DNA from 2 places in the Ureibacillus thermophilus genome. Region 2 is predicted to be linked to the other one. Evidence: riboswitches for the same ligand, from Rfam matches in the RefSeq annotation. Region 2 holds a riboswitch; the other holds the start of a gene.

Region 1 (9,370 bases), 1.1 Mb from region 2:
TTTTACGGTTTTCAAAGAAACCTTAAACTATTTGCCGAAAGAGAAGGCGACATGCACCGGTTCTGTCGTTCGTGAACAACTATTTAAAGGAAATAAAATGCGGGGGCTTAAGCTTTGCGGATTTGAAACGAGAAAACCCGTTTTGCTTGTGATGGGGGGCAGTTTAGGTTCCGTAGTATTAAATGATGCAATTCGCAGCAATCTGCCTGAAATATTGAAGGATTTCAACGTCATCCATCTTTGCGGAAAAGGAAATGTGGACTCAGCTTTAATAGAGTTGAATGGATATAAACAATTCGAATATGTGACGACTGAATTGCCGGATTTAATCAGCGCAGCGGATTTTGTTGTATCAAGAGCAGGTTCCAACTCCATCTTTGAATTTTTGGCATTAAAAAAACCTATGCTTCTTATTCCATTATCCTCTGCAAAGAGCAGAGGAGATCAAATTTTAAATGCGACACTCTTTAAAAAACAAGGATTTGCGGAAGTGTTGGAAGAGGAACAATTGACGAAAGAAACGTTTATGGAATCTTTGCAAAGCTTAATAAAACATAAACAATCCATACTGGATGCAATGTCAAAAGCAGAAAGTCCTAAAACGCCAAAAGAAATGGTCCAATTAATATTACGGTATGAAAAATAAGAAATAAACACCAAATCTTCTTATTGATTTGGTGTTTATTTCTTTTTATTAAATAACCTGTTCTTCTTCATTTTCTTTTTCATGGGCTGTAACCAAGTAAAACAAATCTTTTGGGATTTTATATAAATCATATTTTGCTTCTCCGCTATTGATTTCCTCATATAAAGTTGGATGTAATTCATTTGCGCTGATTACATATTGCAACTTCAAGGAGGCACGTTTTGATTTTTCATTTTCTTTTCGGATTCTTAGAAATACTGTATGGAAATTGTATTTGAAAAAAATTTCGCTTAAAAATTCTCTTTTTGCTATTTGATTGTATCCCTTTCCTTGAAAAGGAGCCCCGATCCAAGTACCTAAAAATCCTGCTCCGTCTTGAATATCGTATAAACTGATCGTGCCAATCGGTTGTCCCCACTCATCAAGAATGGTTCTTGAAATTGTTTTCCCTAAAGCTTCTTCTTCGATAATCTGCTTTGTCATAAATAAATATTCCTCTGGGCTTGTTGCCTTGTGGCGGACATACGGGAAAACCGATGGATGGATCAGCAGCTGATACAATTCATTCGTTTCAAATAAGTCGCGAGGTTTTAGCATATAAACGCCTCCTTTTTTAGGATAACTTCAAAAATGCCAATCAACAAAGAATAAAATACTTTCCTAATAAAATAATAAAAATAATAAATATATAGCAATTGGCAGTCGACTAGTTTATCTTATACTAAATATAATCGAGTCTACAAGAATTTGTTTTTAAAAATACGGTATTTCCTGTGTACAGTTTGTGAACGTAATGAAACAATTTTATAAAAAAATAATTAATTACACAACTAATATACTTAGATAGGATACAGTTGGAAAGAATTGGCCTTATTATCGAATATATTAGACATTTTTTACGAAAATAAAAGAGACATAAAAATAACATATGCTATTACCAAAAAAAATTTACGGATAAAAAAATGCCACAATTTAAGCGGTTCTTAAACTGTAGCAATAAAGCAAAAATCCTCATGAAAAAGTGTTTGGGGTGTAATTATTAATTAACCATTTTTCATTAGGTTTAAACCTAAAAAAATTTTATTTTAAAAATATTTTAATCAAAAATTGTTCAAATCGTTGACATTTCGTTAAGAATACAATTTACAAGATGGATTGTACATTCAGAGCATAAAGGGAAGGGCATTTTCTTTATTCAATCTATAAAATTACACAAAATGATCGATATCTAAAAGGGAAGAAAAATAAATGATAAAACAGAAGCTGAATTGCTTGAAGTTGAATTTTCAAATGCTACAATTAGTAATGATTCCAAAAGTATGAATTTGAAAATGGATTCCCTAATTTTCTGTACATATAATGAACAAGAAAAAACAAAACAGAAAATTTTTCATTTTCAAATTTCTTTAACTGCAAATAATAATGATATGTGCTTTGATTTGAATTTTAGCCTTTTAAGGAATATTCCTTCATCCCCAAATAAACCTAAAATTATTGGAGGTGGTTGGATTTATCGGCAACTAAGAATTGTTAATTTAACAATTTTTGGTGCTTCATAACCCCTATCCATTACATGGATAAAAAAATTTTTTTCTTCCTTTAAAATTTTTCATTTAATTTTGTGAAAAATAGTTGTATTTTTTGTGAAGAGTAGTAAGATTGATATGGAAAAATGGTTCTTCTTAATCTTAATATAAATGAATATTAATAGAAGAATTTGAAAATTAAAACGGATTGCTATTCAGCAAAATTTGGAGGTTTTTCTCATGTCAAACAATGTTTTTACAGCTGGATCTCCTTGGTCAGCGTTTTCTGGTCCAAACTTAGGGTATTTAATGGAACAATATGATTTATTCCTGCAAAACCCAGAAGAAGTAGATGCAGAATTAGTTGAGCTATTCCAACAATACGGTGCTCCAGTATTAGAAGAAGCTTCAAGTAGTGCTCAAACAACTCAAACAGCTCAAACAGGAGACGTAAAAAAAGTATTGGCGGCTATTCGTTTAGCTGATGCAATACGCGCTTTTGGCCACTATGCAGCGGATGTATATCCACTTAAAGATCGGCCATTAGATTCTACAAAAATTGAGCCTACAACTTATGGATTAACAGATGCTGATTTGGCTGAACTACCTGCTTCGTTGTTCTTTAATAATAATGTTCCTGCAAACGTTTCCAATGGAAAACAAGCGGTAGAGTATTTACGTTCGCTTTATACAGACAAAATCGGCTTCGAATATGCCCATATAGAAAATGAATCTGAAAGAAATTGGATTCAATCTAAAATTGAGTCAGGTTTCTTTAAAGCAACATTATCTGCAGACGAGAAAAAGGCAGTTTTAGAACAATTAACACGTGTAGAAAACTTCGAAAAATTCCTTCATAAAACTTTTGTCGGACAAAAACGATTCTCTATTGAAGGATTAGATACACTTGTAGTTCTTATTGATGAAATTGTAAAATCTGCAGAACAAAATAAAATGAAATCATTGCAAATCGGTATGGCGCACCGCGGACGTTTAAATGTGTTGACTCATATCGTGAAAAAACCTTATGAAATGATGTTTGCGGATTTTGCCCATGTGCCAAACGATTATTTCTTCCCTAAAGACGGTTCAATCGAAATTTCAAAAGGTTGGACTGGCGACGTGAAATATCACATGGGAGCAACTTATTATAAGCCATCCGGTTTAACAGTCAAACTTGCTTACAACCCATCCCACTTGGAAGTAGTAAGCCCTGTTGTTGTGGGATCTACTAGAGCCGCTCAAGAAGAGACATCCAATTCCGGCGAACCAGTGCAAGATACTTCAAAAGCATTAGCTGTTATTGTTCACGGGGATGCTGCATTCAGCGGTGAAGGAATTGTACAAGAAACTTTTAACTTGGCAGGAACAAAAGGATTCACAACTGGCGGATCCATCCATATCATTTCAAACAACATGATTGGATTCACCACTGAATATTACGATTCCCGTTCAACACATTATTCATCTGACTTGGCAAAAGGATATGGCATTCCTGTTGTTCACGTGAATGCTGATGATCCAGAAGCAGTTATCCAAGTAGCGAAATTTGCTTTTGAATATCGCCAAACATTTGGAAAAGACATTTTAATCGATTTAATCGGTTACCGCAGATATGGACATAATGAAACAGATGATCCAACTGTAACGAATCCGCTTACTTACTTGCTAGTGGATAAACATCCAACTGTTCGCGCATTATATGGAGAACGTGTAGTAAATGAAGGAATCGTTTCAAAAGAATATGTAGAGCAGTTAGATAAAGATATTTATGCTGAAATGCAAAAATGCTACGACTACGTGAAAAAAGTCGGTGAAGAAAAAGGACCATTTGAAATTGAAATGCCTGAAGCGGTGAAACAGCCATATCCTGTAGTGGAAACAAGCGTTCCAGCAGATGAATTAAAACAAATCAATGAAGAATTGTTAGCATGGCCTGAAAACTTCGAGCCTCAAAATAAATTGGCAAGAATTTTAAAAAGACGTACAGAAGCGTTGGAAACAGGCAAAATTGATTGGGGTCATGCGGAAACACTAGCCTTTGCATCCATTTTACGCGAAGGAAATCCAATCCGCATTACTGGTCAAGATGCACAACGTGGTACATTCTCTCAACGCCATTTAGTGCTTCATGATAAAAACAACGGTTCTGAATGGACACCATTGCATAATATTTCTGGTGTTAAAGCATCCTTTAGTGTATATAACTCTCCATTGACAGAAGCGGCAATTGTTGGTTACGAATACGGTTACAATCTTGAAAATGAAAAAGCTTTAACAATTTGGGAAGGCCAATTCGGGGACTTCGCAAATATGGCTCAAGTAATGTTCGATAACTTCATTTCAGCTGCTCGTTCAAAATGGGGAATTAAATCAGGACTTGTTCTATTGTTGCCAAATGGTATGGAAGGCCAAGGTCCAGAACACTCTTCAGCACGCATTGAACGCTATTTACAACTATGCGCTGAAAACAACTGGATTGTTGCCAACTGCTCAAATGCAGGAAACTACTTCCATTTACTTCGCAGACAAGCAAAAATGCTTGGAACAGAAGCTGTTCGTCCATTAGTGGTGGCTACACCAAAATCATTGCTTCGCCATCCATTGGCAGCAGCAACTTTAGAGCAGTTATCTGAAGGCAAATTTGAAGAAGTCATTGAACAACCAGGACTTGGACAAAATCCTGAAAAAGTAGAACGCATCATTTTAGCATCAGGCAAAGTGACAATCGACTTGGCTGAAGCTGTAAATGATGGTGAAGGTTTCGACAAACTTCACATCATTCGCATTGAACAATTATATCCATTCCCAATGGCTCAATTAAAAGAAATCATTGCTCGCTACCCTAATGCAAAAGAAATCGTTTGGGTGCAAGAAGAGCCTAAAAACCAAGGGCCATGGAGATTTGCACTTGAATATTTACTTGAACTTGCTGAAGGCAAAAAAGTTCGCTATGTTGGTCGTCCAGAAATGTCTTCTACTTCTGAAGGCGACACTGATTCACATAAAGTAGCTCAAGCGAAAGTAATTTCTGAAGCTTTAGCAGATTTATAATTTTACACATTCTAGAATAGAGAAAAATAAGATTTGTGTGGAGAATTAAAGGAGGAACCTAAAGTGGCTGAGATTAAAGTCCCTGAATTAGCAGAATCGATTACAGAAGGTACCATTGCACAATGGGTGAAAAAAGTTGGAGATCGCGTTGAAAAAGGCGAATTCATCGTTGAATTAGAAACAGATAAAGTAAATGCAGAAATTATTTCTGAAGAAGCAGGCGTGTTAACGCAAATTTTGGCTCAAGAAGGCGACACTGTGCTTGTTGGCCAAACAATTGCAATTGTGGAACCAGTAGAAGGAGGGGCAGAACCTGCTCCAGCACCACAAGCAGAGCCAGCAAAAGAAGCTGTGAAAGAAGAGCCAGCTGCTCCAGCACAACCTGCTCAAGCAGCACCAGTTGTTGAAGAAACAACAAGCGGACGCGTTGTAGCTTCCCCTGCGGCTCGTAAACTTGCTCGTGAAAAAGGCATTGACTTGGCAGCAATTTCACCAGTTGATCCACAAGGCCGTGTTCGCGTTCAAGACGTTGCGGCACATGCGGCACAACCTGCTCAACCAGCAGCGCAACCTGCTCAACCAAAAGCACCAGCTGTTGCACCAGTTGACGATTCCCGCGTAACAGTTGAAAGAATGAGCCGCCGCCGTCAAACAATTGCAAAACGCTTGCTTGAAGTAAAACAAAGCACAGCAATGCTTACAACATTTAACGAAATCGACATGACAAACGTGATGGAACTTCGCAAACGCAAACAAGAACAATTTGTAAAAGAAAACGGCATTAAACTTGGCTTCATGTCATTCTTTACAAAAGCCGTTGTTGCAGCATTGAAAAAATATCCATATGTCAATGCTCAAATTGTTGGCGATGAAATCCATAAGTTCAATATCTATGATATCGGTATTGCCGTTTCTACAGAAGAAGGCCTAGTTGTTCCTGTAGTACGCGATGCAGATCGCAAAAACTTCGCTGAAATTGAAAGAGAAATTGCAGAACTTGCTCAAAAAGCACGTGAGAAAAAATTGGCTATTTCTGATTTGCAAGGTGGAACATTCACTATTACAAACGGCGGTGTCTTTGGTTCATTAATGTCAACACCGATCATCAACGGTACACAAGCAGGTATTCTTGGTATGCACTCTATTGTGAACCGACCAGTAGCTGTGAACGGTCAAGTTGAAATTCGTCCGATGATGTATGTAGCACTTTCTTACGACCACCGCATCATCGATGGAAAAGATTCTGTAGGATTCCTAAAAACTGTAAAAGAGTTAATTGAGAATCCAGAAGATTTACTTCTAAATTCTTAATAGCGTAGTACAGATATACTCCCCATCTAATTTCTTGGGGAGTATATTTAATGATTGCCTATGTATTATTGACAACTAAGTATAATTTACGGTATTCTTTTTGTAACAATTAAATAATTACTAGCCTCACTTTGTGGGGATAGAGGTGCGGTATTTATTAGGTTCTCATTTAGCTGAGCGAGCGATGAGGTGGGAAAGTAGGAAATACCGCCGAAGCATAGTTGCCTGCTCAAACAACTATGCTGGGGTTGCAGTGAATAACTGCAGCACTGTCTTACATAGTAAATATGTAAGGTGAGCTATCCAAAGTGGAACTAGGGGTATTTGTTTAACAATGATGCGACCTTAAGTTCTTCTTAGGTCGCTTTTTGTTTGCAATGCTGCTAAACGAAATAACAGACGGAATTAGGAGGAAGCTTATGAAAAAGAAACTTTGGACGTTGCTATTAACCATGATCACCATTCTAGTACTTGCAGCTTGCGGCTCAAGCGATGATTCAAACAGCGGTGATTCAAAAGATTCAGAAACTTCATCAGATTCTAAAGGTGTATTGCGCGTAGGAATGGAAGCAGCTTATGCGCCATTTAACTGGTCTCAAAAAGATGATTCGAACGGTGCAGTGCCAATTGCGGGTTCGAAAGAATATGCAAACGGTTATGATGTGCAAATTGCAAAACGCATCGCCGAAGGACTTGGTATGAAACTTGAAATTGTGAAAACAGATTGGGATGGATTGATTCCATCACTTCAATCAGGAGCCATCGACCTTGTAATTGCTGGTATGTCTCCTACACCTGAACGCATGGAAGTCATTGATTTTACGGATAACTACTATACAAGCGACTTTGTTATCGTTGTGAAAAAAGATGGTCCATATGCTAATGCAAAATCCATCCACGATTTTAAAGGAGCAAAAGTTACTGCTCAACAAGGGACAACTCACTATAATGTAATCGATCAAATGACAGGTGTTCAAAAACAAGTACCTGCTACTGACTTTGGTCAGATGCGTATTCAATTATCTTCTGGAGCTATTGATGCTTACATCTCTGAACGCCCAGAAGGAATGTCTGCAGAAGCTGCTATTGAAGGATTCACTTATATCGTTCCAGAAGACGGCTTTGAAGCAGATGAATCTGATACGGCCATCGCGGTAGGATTGAAAAAAGGTTCTGAATTAAAAGAAAAAATAAATGAAATCTTGGCAGGAATTTCTGAAGAAGAACGCCAACAAATCATGGAAGAAGCTATTAAAAATCAACCATCACAACAATAGTGTGGTGAAAGGTTGTCTTGAGTTTTTCAGTTTACAAGACAACCTTTTTCCATTTCCCACCCTTTACTTAAAACTTCAATGATGAGCAAAACTAAACTATGAACAAGGAGATTTCTTTATGTCTTTCTTAGAAACAGTATGGAATATTTTCCTGAATAACTGGGATCTCTTTTTACGTGGTGCATGGATCGCTTTAATTCTTGCCATTCTCGGCACCATTTTCGGAGCGATCATCGGTTTTTTCATCGGGATTATGCACACCATTCCAATGCCAAAAAAAACTTTTAAGACTGTTATATTAAAAATTATTAATTTTATACTAACTTGTTATGTGGAATTATTCCGTGGAACGCCAATGATGGTACAAGCTATGGTTGTTTTCTACGGATTGTACGCCATTGATATTCAATTAAACCGCTTCGTTGCCGGTTTAATCGTCATTAGTTTAAATACGGGAGCTTATATGGCGGAATATGTTCGCGGTGGTATTGTCTCCATTGATAAAGGCCAATTTGAAGCCAGTGAAGCCATTGGGATGAGCCACTTTCAAACAATGCTCTATATCATCCTTCCTCAAGTAGCTCGCAATATTCTGCCTGCGACTGGGAACCAGCTTGTTATGAATATTAAAGACTCTTCTGTATTAAGTGTTATCAGTGTTGTGGAATTGTTCTTTACGACAAACTCAGTTGCGGGAAGTACATATCGTTATGCGGAAGCTTTCTTGATTGCCTGCGTATTGTACTTTATTATGACGTTTACTGTAACGCGTATATTGTTATGGTTTGAAAAGAAAATGGACGGTTCAGATTCATATCGCGTTGAGCTTGTAACAGGCAACAAGCCAAAATTAGGTGGTGAGTAGCGAATGTCAATAGTCATCGATATACGGCATTTAAATAAAAGATTCGGCAACCATGAAGTATTAAAAGATGTGAACTTCCAAGTAAAAAAAGGGGAAGTGGTGACATTAATCGGTTCTTCCGGTTCAGGAAAATCCACATTATTGCGATGCATCAACTTGCTGGAAATTCCAACAGCTGGGGAAATTATTTTTAATGGCCAAAATATTTTGGATGAAAAACATGACAGAAAACAATACCGCACTCATTTGGGTATGGTGTTTCAACAGTTTAATTTATTCAATAACTTAGATGTGCTAGGAAACTGTACTATTGGTCAAATCAAAGTTCTGAAACGTTCAAAAGAAGAGGCTATAAAAAATGCCATGAAATATTTAACCGTTGTTGGAATGGACAAATTTAAACATGCAAGACCTCGCCAGCTTTCCGGTGGACAAAAACAGCGGGTAGCCATCGCAAGAGCGCTAGCCATGGATCCGGAAGTGATGTTGTTTGACGAACCAACTTCCGCCCTTGACCCGGAAATGGTAGGGGAAGTGTTGAAAGTAATGCGGGATCTTGCCAATGCTGGGAACACAATGCTCATTGTGACTCATGAAATGGAATTTGCAAGGGAAGTTTCCGATCGCGTGGTCTTTATGGACAAAGGAGTCATTGTGGAGGAAGGACCGCCTGAACAAGTGCTTGTCAATC
Region 2 (9,370 bases):
ATGCAGGAAATTGGAAACCCGGATGAATTAAAAAGCCTTTTCGAAAAACAAGGATACGTGGCCATCCCGGCGCAAGAGTTGGGAATCAACGATGTAGACTTCTTATTATGGAAAGGTGCCAAAAAATACATCGTAAAAGTCTATCCGGATGTTGTTGATATTCGATGCGTTCAAAGAGTTTCCGCAAAAAGAAACAGCAATAGTGCCGATGAAGCAATAATCATTGCCAACCATTCCTTTACATCGGCTGCCAAAAAATTTGCCTCATTGCATCGAATTCAGTTATTAGATCAGGATGACCTAATGAAAATGATGGATGGCGAAAGAAAAAAATTCTTTTTTCAAACAGCCTTATCCTTTATTTTGCACCATAAATAAAATAATTCGCTAGCTTTCCCACAAAGCTAGCGAATTCCTTTGATTAATGTTTCCATAATGCCGGAATCAATCCTCTTAATACCCCTAATTTTTCAAAAGCATCTGCATTGCCGTTTAAGAAGCCATACTCACCTAAAGGTTTTTCCGATTGATGGACAGCTTTAACAACGCGGTCTGTAATGGAGCGATTCAATTTCCATACTAAATTGGCAAGCCGCTTCTCGCCTTTTAATCTGCCGCCAAGCACTTCATCAATGTGTTTTTCATATTCATCCACGTTGTTTTCCTCAATGCATTCAATGGCGATTTTTCCTGAGATGCAAGCACAGTCAATGCCACCGCCATGCAAAGCGGAAACAAGCCCTGCAGCATCGCCGGTTAATAACACATTGTCATATACTAACTTCTTCGGACGGACAACTGGACAAATGCCTCCTAATTTGCGGGATCTTTCATAATCGGATAAGCCTTCTTTTTCAAGAATGCGTTCAAGTTCTTGCCAAGGATTTAAATCATTTTCTGTAAAAAAGATAATACCTATATTTGCTTCCTGTTCAGATTTCGGGAAAATCCAATAATAACCATTATAATGTTCTTCCAATGCAGCCTTTAACCGCCCCAACCATGAACTAAAATCTCCATGGAGCGTATATTGAGCCGTAATACCTGCATTCTCCTTGTAAAATGTGCTAAAACCATAAACTCGTGATGTAACCGATGGCGCCCCTGTACTGTCTATAACCCAATCATAATGTTTTCTTAATTCCTCATATTTTTCTTTTGAAATCGGCGAATTTTCAATTACATTGACGCCCAAGCTTTTTGCTTCCTCTGCCAATCCTCTTTGCCATTCACTCCGGTCAATCATCCAAATGTTCACTTTTTCATCTAATGGAAAGGTGTATAAATGTTCAATTTCCAATTCCAGCTGGTCCACTTTAAATCGAACCCCGTATTTTGGCTCTCCCAATAAATTTAACGTATCGAAAAAGCCTTCTGCACAGCGGATATCATCACCCACTTTGTAACGTTCAAACAAATCCACCTGAAACCCTTTTTTTGCACCTTCTATTGCTGCCGTCAATCCTGCTGGTCCACCGCCAATAATCGCAACTTTTGTCATTGGAAGCCCCCCTATATAAAAAAATATTTTCTTTCTCCATTTTAACATCCTTTATTTTCTAATTTGGAAAATAAGACCAAACAAAATAAAATTCTATTTAAATCGCAACAAGAGTAAATTCTTATTTTTTTAATTATACACTCGAATAGTCTAAATTTTTCTGCATTTCATATAATAAAGAAAAATATATACTGCCTAAATCATTAATTAATATTGCATTTCAAATTAAAAGAATATAAAATGAATTTAATTATATATCGACTTATTTCAATTCAATATTGTTTTGAAGTAAGGATAGAGGTGCAAAGACCAAGAGTACACAGTTTGAGGATAATGAGGTCCTATGACAATTGTGGAAAGGGGGATTTGCCGAAGTCTCTAGAAACTCATTTTTCTAGAGGCTGGTTCTGCATTGAATAAGTGCAGGACTGTCATATAGGAAACTATATGGAGGGCTATCTTACGCAAAAAATTTATTCTTTTTTGCAACAGCGAGGCTCTTCGTTGTTGCTTTTTGCGTTTAATTGAAAATTGCCCTTCTCCATTACAAAAAATGAAAAGGATGTGGAGAAGAAATGAATTTTGGAAGAGTATTAACTGCAATGGTAACGCCATTTGACCAAAATGGTGACGTAGATTTTGAAGCTACGGAAAGATTAGTTCATCATTTAATGGAAAACGGAACAGATGGTTTAATCGTCTGTGGAACAACTGGAGAATCTCCTACATTAACAGAAACCGAAAAAGTCGAACTTTTCAAATTTGTCAAAAAAGTCGTAAATGGCAGAATTCCAGTAATCGCCGGTACAGGTTCTTATAACACAAGAGCCTCCATTGAACTCACAAAAAAAGCGGAAGAAGCTGGCGTTGATGGTGTCATGCTTGTCACTCCATACTACAATAAGCCAAATCAAGAAGGTATGTATGAACATTTTAAAAGCATTGCACAAAGTACAAAACTTCCAGTGATTTTATATAACATCCCTGGACGCAGTGTAGTCAATTTATCTGTTGACACAGTGGCCCGTCTTGCAAAAATTCCTAATATTGTTGCCATTAAAGAGGCAAGCGGGAATTTAGAGACCATGGCGCAAATTATTGAAAATACGCCAGAAAATTTCTCCCTTTACAGTGGAGATGACAGTTTAACATTACCTGTATTAGCAATTGGAGGAATTGGCGTTATTTCCGTTGCTTCTCACATTATTGGGAACGAAATGCAAACCATGATTCAACATTTCTTAAACGGCAATATTCAAAAAGCAGCAAAAGAACATCGAAGACTATTACCGGTTATGAAAGGAATGTTCATCGCTCCAAACCCTGCTCCGATAAAGGCAGCCTTGAACTTAAAAGGAATTTCTGTTGGAGGCGTGCGTTTGCCTCTAGTGCCATTGAACGAAGAACAACAAAAAACAATGGAGTTCTTGTTAAAAAATTTTGATTTAAAATTAGAATTGATCTCTTAATCCTGCCCATTTCTGGCAGGTTTTTTTATTTTTCATTTACGCTGACATGAATAATGAAGTGATAGGAAAAACAAAATCAATATTGTAAAATAGCACTTGTGAAACCAAGACATCACAACATTTCAGCTGACTTGGAGGATTCTATTTTGCTTAACTTAGTTTTAGCCCTCTTCATTTTTATCCTTACACTATTCCTCATTATTCGGCAGCCAAAAAATATCAATATCGGATGGATTGCTTGCGGCGGTGCAGCCCTTGCATTGCTAGCAGGTGTTGTAGAATGGAAAGATGTTTTTGCAGTCGTGGATATTACCTGGAATGCCACCTTGTTATTTATTGCCATTATTATCATTTCATTAATATTAGACCAAATCGGTTTATTTGAATGGGCTGCATTGCACATGGCGCGCATCGCAAAAGGAAACGGCATCAGAATGTTCGTTTACGTTACAGTTTTGGGCGCTTTTGTTTCAGCCTTTTTCTCCAATGACGGGGCGGCATTAATTTTAACGCCGATTGTTCTTGCGATGGTTCGAAATTTGCAATTTAGCGAAAAGATGATTTTCCCTTTTATTATGGCAAGCGGATTTATTGCGGATACGACTTCCCTTCCCTTTTTAATCAGCAATTTAGTGAATGTGATTGCAGCTGATTTTTTTGGAATAAGTTTTAAAGAATATGCTTTGCGGATGATTGTGCCGAATTTATTTTCATTAATAGCAACAATCGTTGTGCTCTTTTTATATTTCCGCAAATCCATTCCATCAAAGTACGATGTCAAAATGCTTAAAAATCCTCAAGAAGCCATTCGGGATAAAAAGTTGTTTATATTGGCATGGCCGGTGATGATAATTTTATTAATTGGCTATTTTACGGCGGAACTTATACATATTCCTGTTTGCATCATCGGTTGGATTATGTCCATTTTCTTATTAGCTTTAGCTTGGAAAAGCCCTGCCGTCAATTTAAAGGCGGTCATTAAAGGAGCGCCATGGAATATTGTCTTTTTCTCCATCGGAATGTATTTAGTAGTCTACGGTCTTGGGAATGCCGGCTTTACTAAAGCTATTGCTTCTTTAATCGAATGGACTGCCCAGGGGGGGTTATTTGCGGCAGCGATTGGAATGGGCTATATTTCGGCTTTTCTTTCTTCTATTATGAACAACTTGCCGGCAATCATGATTGACTCATTAGCCATTGCAGAAACAAACACATCCGGCGCCATTCGAGATGCGCTTATTTTCGCCAATGTCATTGGTTCGGATTTAGGACCGAAAATTACACCGATTGGCTCCCTTGCCACCCTTGTATGGCTGCATGTACTGAAAACAAAAGGAATCAAAATTTCCTGGGGTACTTATTTTAAAATGGGAATTGTACTGACGATTCCAATATTATTTTTCACATTAGCCGGTTTATATTTAACCTTGTTATTGTATTAATTTTTTCCTACGTCTAATATTTGTCATGATGGTTAAAATAGTATCGTATATAAAAAACGAAAAAAGAGACTGTCCATAAAGTGTAAACTTTCCGGACAGTTCATTCTAATCGTAAAATTCTTTGAAACATCTTTGCTCCTGCGGTAGTCACATTAAACGCGCCTCCTCGTCGCAATCTAAACTTGTGCGACAACCGCAAAGGGGGCGTCTCAAAATAACTTTTCAGACGCCCCTTTTCTACAAACTCATTATTCAGATTTTCCTTGCAATTGTTGCTGCGCTATTTGCACAAGACGTTTCGTAATTTCCCCACCAACAGAACCGTTAGCACGAGATGAAGTATCTGGTGAAAGATTTACGCCAAACTCTTGTGCGATTTCATATTTCATTTGATTTAAAGCAGCTTCTGCACCAGGGAACACCAATTTATTTGAACTGCGGTTTGCCATGTTGTTCACCTCCTTGTGCCTTTAGAATGTACAAGGAGAAAGTTTTAATACTTTAGAAATCAAGGGAACATTGAGAGTGCTTGGAAAACGATTATGAAATGATGCGTATACAAAATCTTCCTTCCAAATGGTATCATGAAATAAAAAGGGTACCAATGGGAGGACAAAAATGATTAAACTGCGTGGTCATCATCTTTTTTGCCTTGTGGGTTTTAGAGGAATGGGCTATTCAGAAGAATTTGCAGAAAACATGAAAAACATTCATGAAGAGTTAAGAAAGAATCCAAAAACCTTAATTCAACTTATTGATGGTGTAGATCATATTTGTGAAAAATACCCAAAATACAAAGAATATCATTGTCTTGATCAAAATATTTTTGATAAAGACAAACAAATATTAGATAAATTAAACTTGCAGGTTGGACAAACATTAACATGGGAAGAAGTAGAAAACTGCATTCGCAAATATGTAACGCCCGAAGATATTGACGTCATATGCTATCGATGTTCCTGGCGTTCACATGGTTTATGCAAAGGCGGAATCCAAAGAATTCTTAATGGAGCAGGCTTGTGGGAAATAAAGTAAAGTTTTTCTTAAAAATCTCCAAATAAAGGAGATTTTTTATTTTGTCAAAATAAATATATTTTTCCCACTATTCTAAAATAACAAAATTTTTAAGGGTTTCAAAAATTCGTGCTAAACTAGAATTGTCCTTTTGGAGAAAACAATTGTATTTTCACCGAGTATTAATCTTTGGAGGTTTTTATGAAAAACATTTGGAATATATGGAGTAGGATTAGTTTAGTCAGACGAATATTAATCGGATTAATTCTAGGTATTCTTTTAGCAATCACAGTACCTAACGCTTTCAGTTGGTTATCGATTTTTGGAAGCTTATTTGTCAGCGCCTTAAAAGCGGTTGCCCCAGTGCTTGTGTTTGTATTAGTCATCCAGGCAATTGCCAATCACACAAACAGCGGAAAGACAAATATGAAAATGATTTTAGTTCTTTATGCAATCGGTACAACAGCAGCAGGTGCCATTGGGGTTATTGCCAGCTTCCTTTTCCCTATAACATTAACATTAAAAATGAGTGCGGAAGATGTAACACCGCCTGAAGGAATTGCAGAAGTTTTTGAAACATTGCTTTTTAATATTGTTTCCAATCCTGTCAGCGCACTAATGAATGCCAATTATATCGGCATTTTAGCTTGGGCTGTTGTTCTTGGGATTGTGCTAAAGAAAGCTGCTGATACAACGAAAACCATGATTGACAATCTTTCTGAAGCCATTTCAACCATCGTTAAATGGGTTATTGAATTGGCTCCAATAGGTATCATGGGGCTTGTATTTAATGCAATCTCTACAAACGGACTTTCTGCTTTGCTTGAATATGGGAAATTGCTATCCGTATTGCTTGGCTGTATGTTCTTTGTTGCTTTAGTGGTAAACCCGCTTATCACTTTCATTTGTACGCGCCAAAATCCATATCCTCTTGTTTGGATGACGCTCAAAGAAAGTGCCATCTTTGCCTTCTTTACTCGAAGTTCCGCAGCCAACATCCCAGTAAATTTAGCTTTATGTGAAAAATTGGGTTTAAATAAAGATACATATTCTGTATCGATTCCATTAGGCGCCACAATTAATATGGCTGGTGCTGCCATTACCATTTCTGTATTAACTCTTGCAGCAAGCCACACAATGGGAATTGAAGTCGATGTGATGACAGCTATCATTTTAGTGGTGATTTCAGCTATTTCAGCTGCCGGAGCTTCAGGGGTTGCAGGAGGATCATTGTTATTAATTCCAGTTGCATGTAGTCTATTTGGTATTTCCAATGATATCGCCATGCAAGTGGTTGCAGTCGGATTTATTATCGGGGTATTGCAAGATTCTTGCGAAACAGCATTGAACTCATCTTCTGACGTATTATTTACGGCTACTGCTGAACTTGCGAAAAAACGCAAAGAAGCAAAAGCAAACTAAATATGTATAAAATGATTAAGGCACTGCTCGCATTCTTTGTTTACGGAGCAGTGCCTTTAGTCAAATTCGTCAATATCACCATACAATTCAACGTGTTTTTCCAATTGTTAAGTTGCCTCCTTCAAAAATCGCTTATTATTTTCTAATATTTTAATTACTTGCTGTAGGATTTTCTCTTCCACCACGGGGGTCGAATTTATTTCCTTCCTTATAATTTTGTTCAACTCCAAAATTGTGCTGACTTCGAGACGATGCTTTTCTGCTAACTGAAAAGCCCGCTCTAACTGACCGGTTATCATCGACATTCCTCCCTTAAAATATAAATATTATTGTTATTATAACTATATTTTATGATGTTTTTAGAATTTTTTCACCTGTTTTTAAACATTTTTTCTTCTATATATGTTATTATAACATTTTATTTCCTCCATTGATGACCACAAGCCTACAATCAAAAAAACTTCATAAGTTTCCAGAATAACGAATATACAAGTAAGTATAATTCGCTTATAAAAAGGAGAGTTATTTCTTGTATAGGAAACTTAACGAAATAAGGAGCCCATTATTTTTTCATTCAATTCATGATAGACCATTTTCTTCCACAAACAAAAATATCTTCCCTGATGCCCATTCAGTGAATGTTTCATATTTTGACGGACAAAAGGGGCGCTGGCTAACAACCCTGAATCCTGAACAACTGGAAAAAGCAAAACTAGATGGCAATGAACTTTTAGCGCCTATTTATTGGGGAAATCCAGAAAAAGTAACCGGTTGGCACCAAATGTACAAACCAGCCAAAATTACTGGCACGCAAATAACTGGCGCTTTTGAAGATGCTCATTTTGTCATTCGCGTTCCTGACCATTGGAATGGAAAACTGGTTGTTTCCGGTATCCCGGCAACGAGAAATGAAACAGCCACAGACTTGTTATTTAGCGATTTTGTCCTTGCAAAGGGATATGCCTTTGCTGCCATCGATAAAGGTTCGCCAGGAAAAGAAGTGGAAGGAGATCCTTTAGCAAAAGTAAAAAATGCACTGGCTGATGAAAAAGATTCCATAAAAGAATGGCATCTTCGCTTCAGACAAATAACGAAAGCTGCCCAACATTATTTAACAGAACATTTTAGCCACCATCTCATTGACCCAAAGGATACATCCAATCCTGCAAGCAAATTAATCCGTCCTGATCATCCAGTGCCGACCTATGCCATTGGAATTTCAAATGGCGGCTATGTTGTTCGCTATGCCCTTGAAAACGATCACCCAGAAAATACTGGAGAAGGGCGTCTCTTTGATGGAGGCGTCGATTGGGAAGGCGTTCTTTGGACAGAAGAACCCCCAAATCTTATTAGTTCATTGATTCCTGTCGTTAATCATGCGCAACAGGCAATTTATGGAAGCGAAAAAGCAAAAGAAGAAGCCATCAAGGAATTATATCAAGCAGGTGTACCAAAAGGTTCTGAAAAGTTATGGCCTTACTATGACCAAATCTATTGGTTTATCACTTTAAACATTTATAGAGACCATTTTGACCCGCAAGCGCCAAACCGCTTAAATTGGCAAAATTACTTAAAGTTCAATGAAAATGGCGTCCGCGACCGTTCATTGGATTACATTTTCAAAAATTATCATTACGACGAAAGAAGAAAATTCATGAGAGAAAGAATTAAAGAAATTGAAAACACCGGAAATATAAATGTGCCCCTCATCAGCATCACCGGTTCATTAGATGCGCTCATTTTTCCAGACATCCATGCAAAAGGCTATGAAAAATTGGTCAAACAAGCTGGAAAACAACATTTCCACCGATTATATGTCATCGAAAAAGGAAATCATGTAGATGGACTCGTTTGGAATCCATTAACAGATGCCGAAAAAGAACTGCAGCCATTGCTTCCTTATGCCCATCAAACATTTTTGTTGCTTGTGGATTGGGTGGAAAAGGGGCTGAAACCTCCTAATAGCCAAACCATTCCAACTCCAACAAACCGTGAAAAAGTGATTGATTTAAAAACAGGCAAAGAAGTAGAGCCTCGTTTTTAAGTGAACATAAGCTTTAATTAATCTTCGACATTTGAATAAACTGTACTAATCCAAAAACATCGAAAGAAAGGTAAGATGGATGAACTGTGACAGAATAACCGACGGAACCTTTCAAAACCTAAGCCGAAAAAACATGACGTTCGAGGAAGTGTTTGAAGCGATTGTACAGTTTATAAAAAAAGATCCTACCGGCAACTTCACCTTAATGTTTGGAACAGATTCGCAAGTTTTCAGTAAAGAAACAAAATTTATTACCGGCATAGTCATACAACAAAAAGGCAAAGGGGTTTGGGCTTGTTTCCGCAAAGTTATTGTGCCGAGAAGAATGATGAATTTGCATGAACGCATCTCCTATGAAACCTCCTTAACGGAAGAAATCGTGTCGCTCTTTACGGAAGAGAAAAAAGAACAGCTGATTAACCTCGTATTGCCTCATGTGTATAAAGGAGCCAGCTTCACTATTGAAGGGCATATTGAC

What was found. A riboswitch is a leader RNA that binds a small molecule or an ion and turns the genes downstream of it on or off. The one in region 2 is predicted to bind lysine.
Region 1: another riboswitch for lysine. It lies ahead of DKZ56_RS09140 (transporter substrate-binding domain-containing protein); the one in region 2 lies ahead of dapA (4-hydroxy-tetrahydrodipicolinate synthase).

Annotation. Positions count from the first base shown of each region.
Region 1 covers NZ_CP036528.1:1,843,469-1,852,838, forward strand. The annotation lists gene DKZ56_RS09115 (undecaprenyldiphospho-muramoylpentapeptide beta-N-acetylglucosaminyltransferase) at 1-646, shown strand, start outside; gene DKZ56_RS09120 (GNAT family N-acetyltransferase) at 695-1,243, opposite strand; gene DKZ56_RS09125 (hypothetical protein) at 1,915-2,205, shown strand; gene DKZ56_RS09130 (2-oxoglutarate dehydrogenase E1 component) at 2,413-5,226, shown strand; gene odhB (2-oxoglutarate dehydrogenase complex dihydrolipoyllysine-residue succinyltransferase) at 5,290-6,537, shown strand; lysine riboswitch at 6,670-6,847, shown strand; gene DKZ56_RS09140 (transporter substrate-binding domain-containing protein) at 6,957-7,814, shown strand; gene DKZ56_RS09145 (amino acid ABC transporter permease) at 7,933-8,679, shown strand; gene DKZ56_RS09150 (amino acid ABC transporter ATP-binding protein) at 8,683-9,370, shown strand, end outside.
Region 2 covers NZ_CP036528.1:2,980,045-2,989,414, forward strand. The annotation lists gene DKZ56_RS15085 (restriction endonuclease) at 1-378, shown strand, start outside; gene DKZ56_RS15090 (NAD(P)/FAD-dependent oxidoreductase) at 422-1,501, opposite strand; lysine riboswitch at 1,789-1,967, shown strand; gene dapA (4-hydroxy-tetrahydrodipicolinate synthase) at 2,077-2,970, shown strand; gene DKZ56_RS15100 (arsenic transporter) at 3,117-4,412, shown strand; gene DKZ56_RS15105 (alpha/beta-type small acid-soluble spore protein) at 4,661-4,861, opposite strand; gene DKZ56_RS15110 (DUF1284 domain-containing protein) at 5,031-5,447, shown strand; gene sstT (serine/threonine transporter SstT) at 5,628-6,848, shown strand; gene DKZ56_RS15120 (ABC transporter permease) at 6,956-7,147, opposite strand; gene DKZ56_RS15125 (alpha/beta hydrolase) at 7,426-8,892, shown strand; gene DKZ56_RS15130 (ribonuclease H-like YkuK family protein) at 8,972-9,370, shown strand, end outside.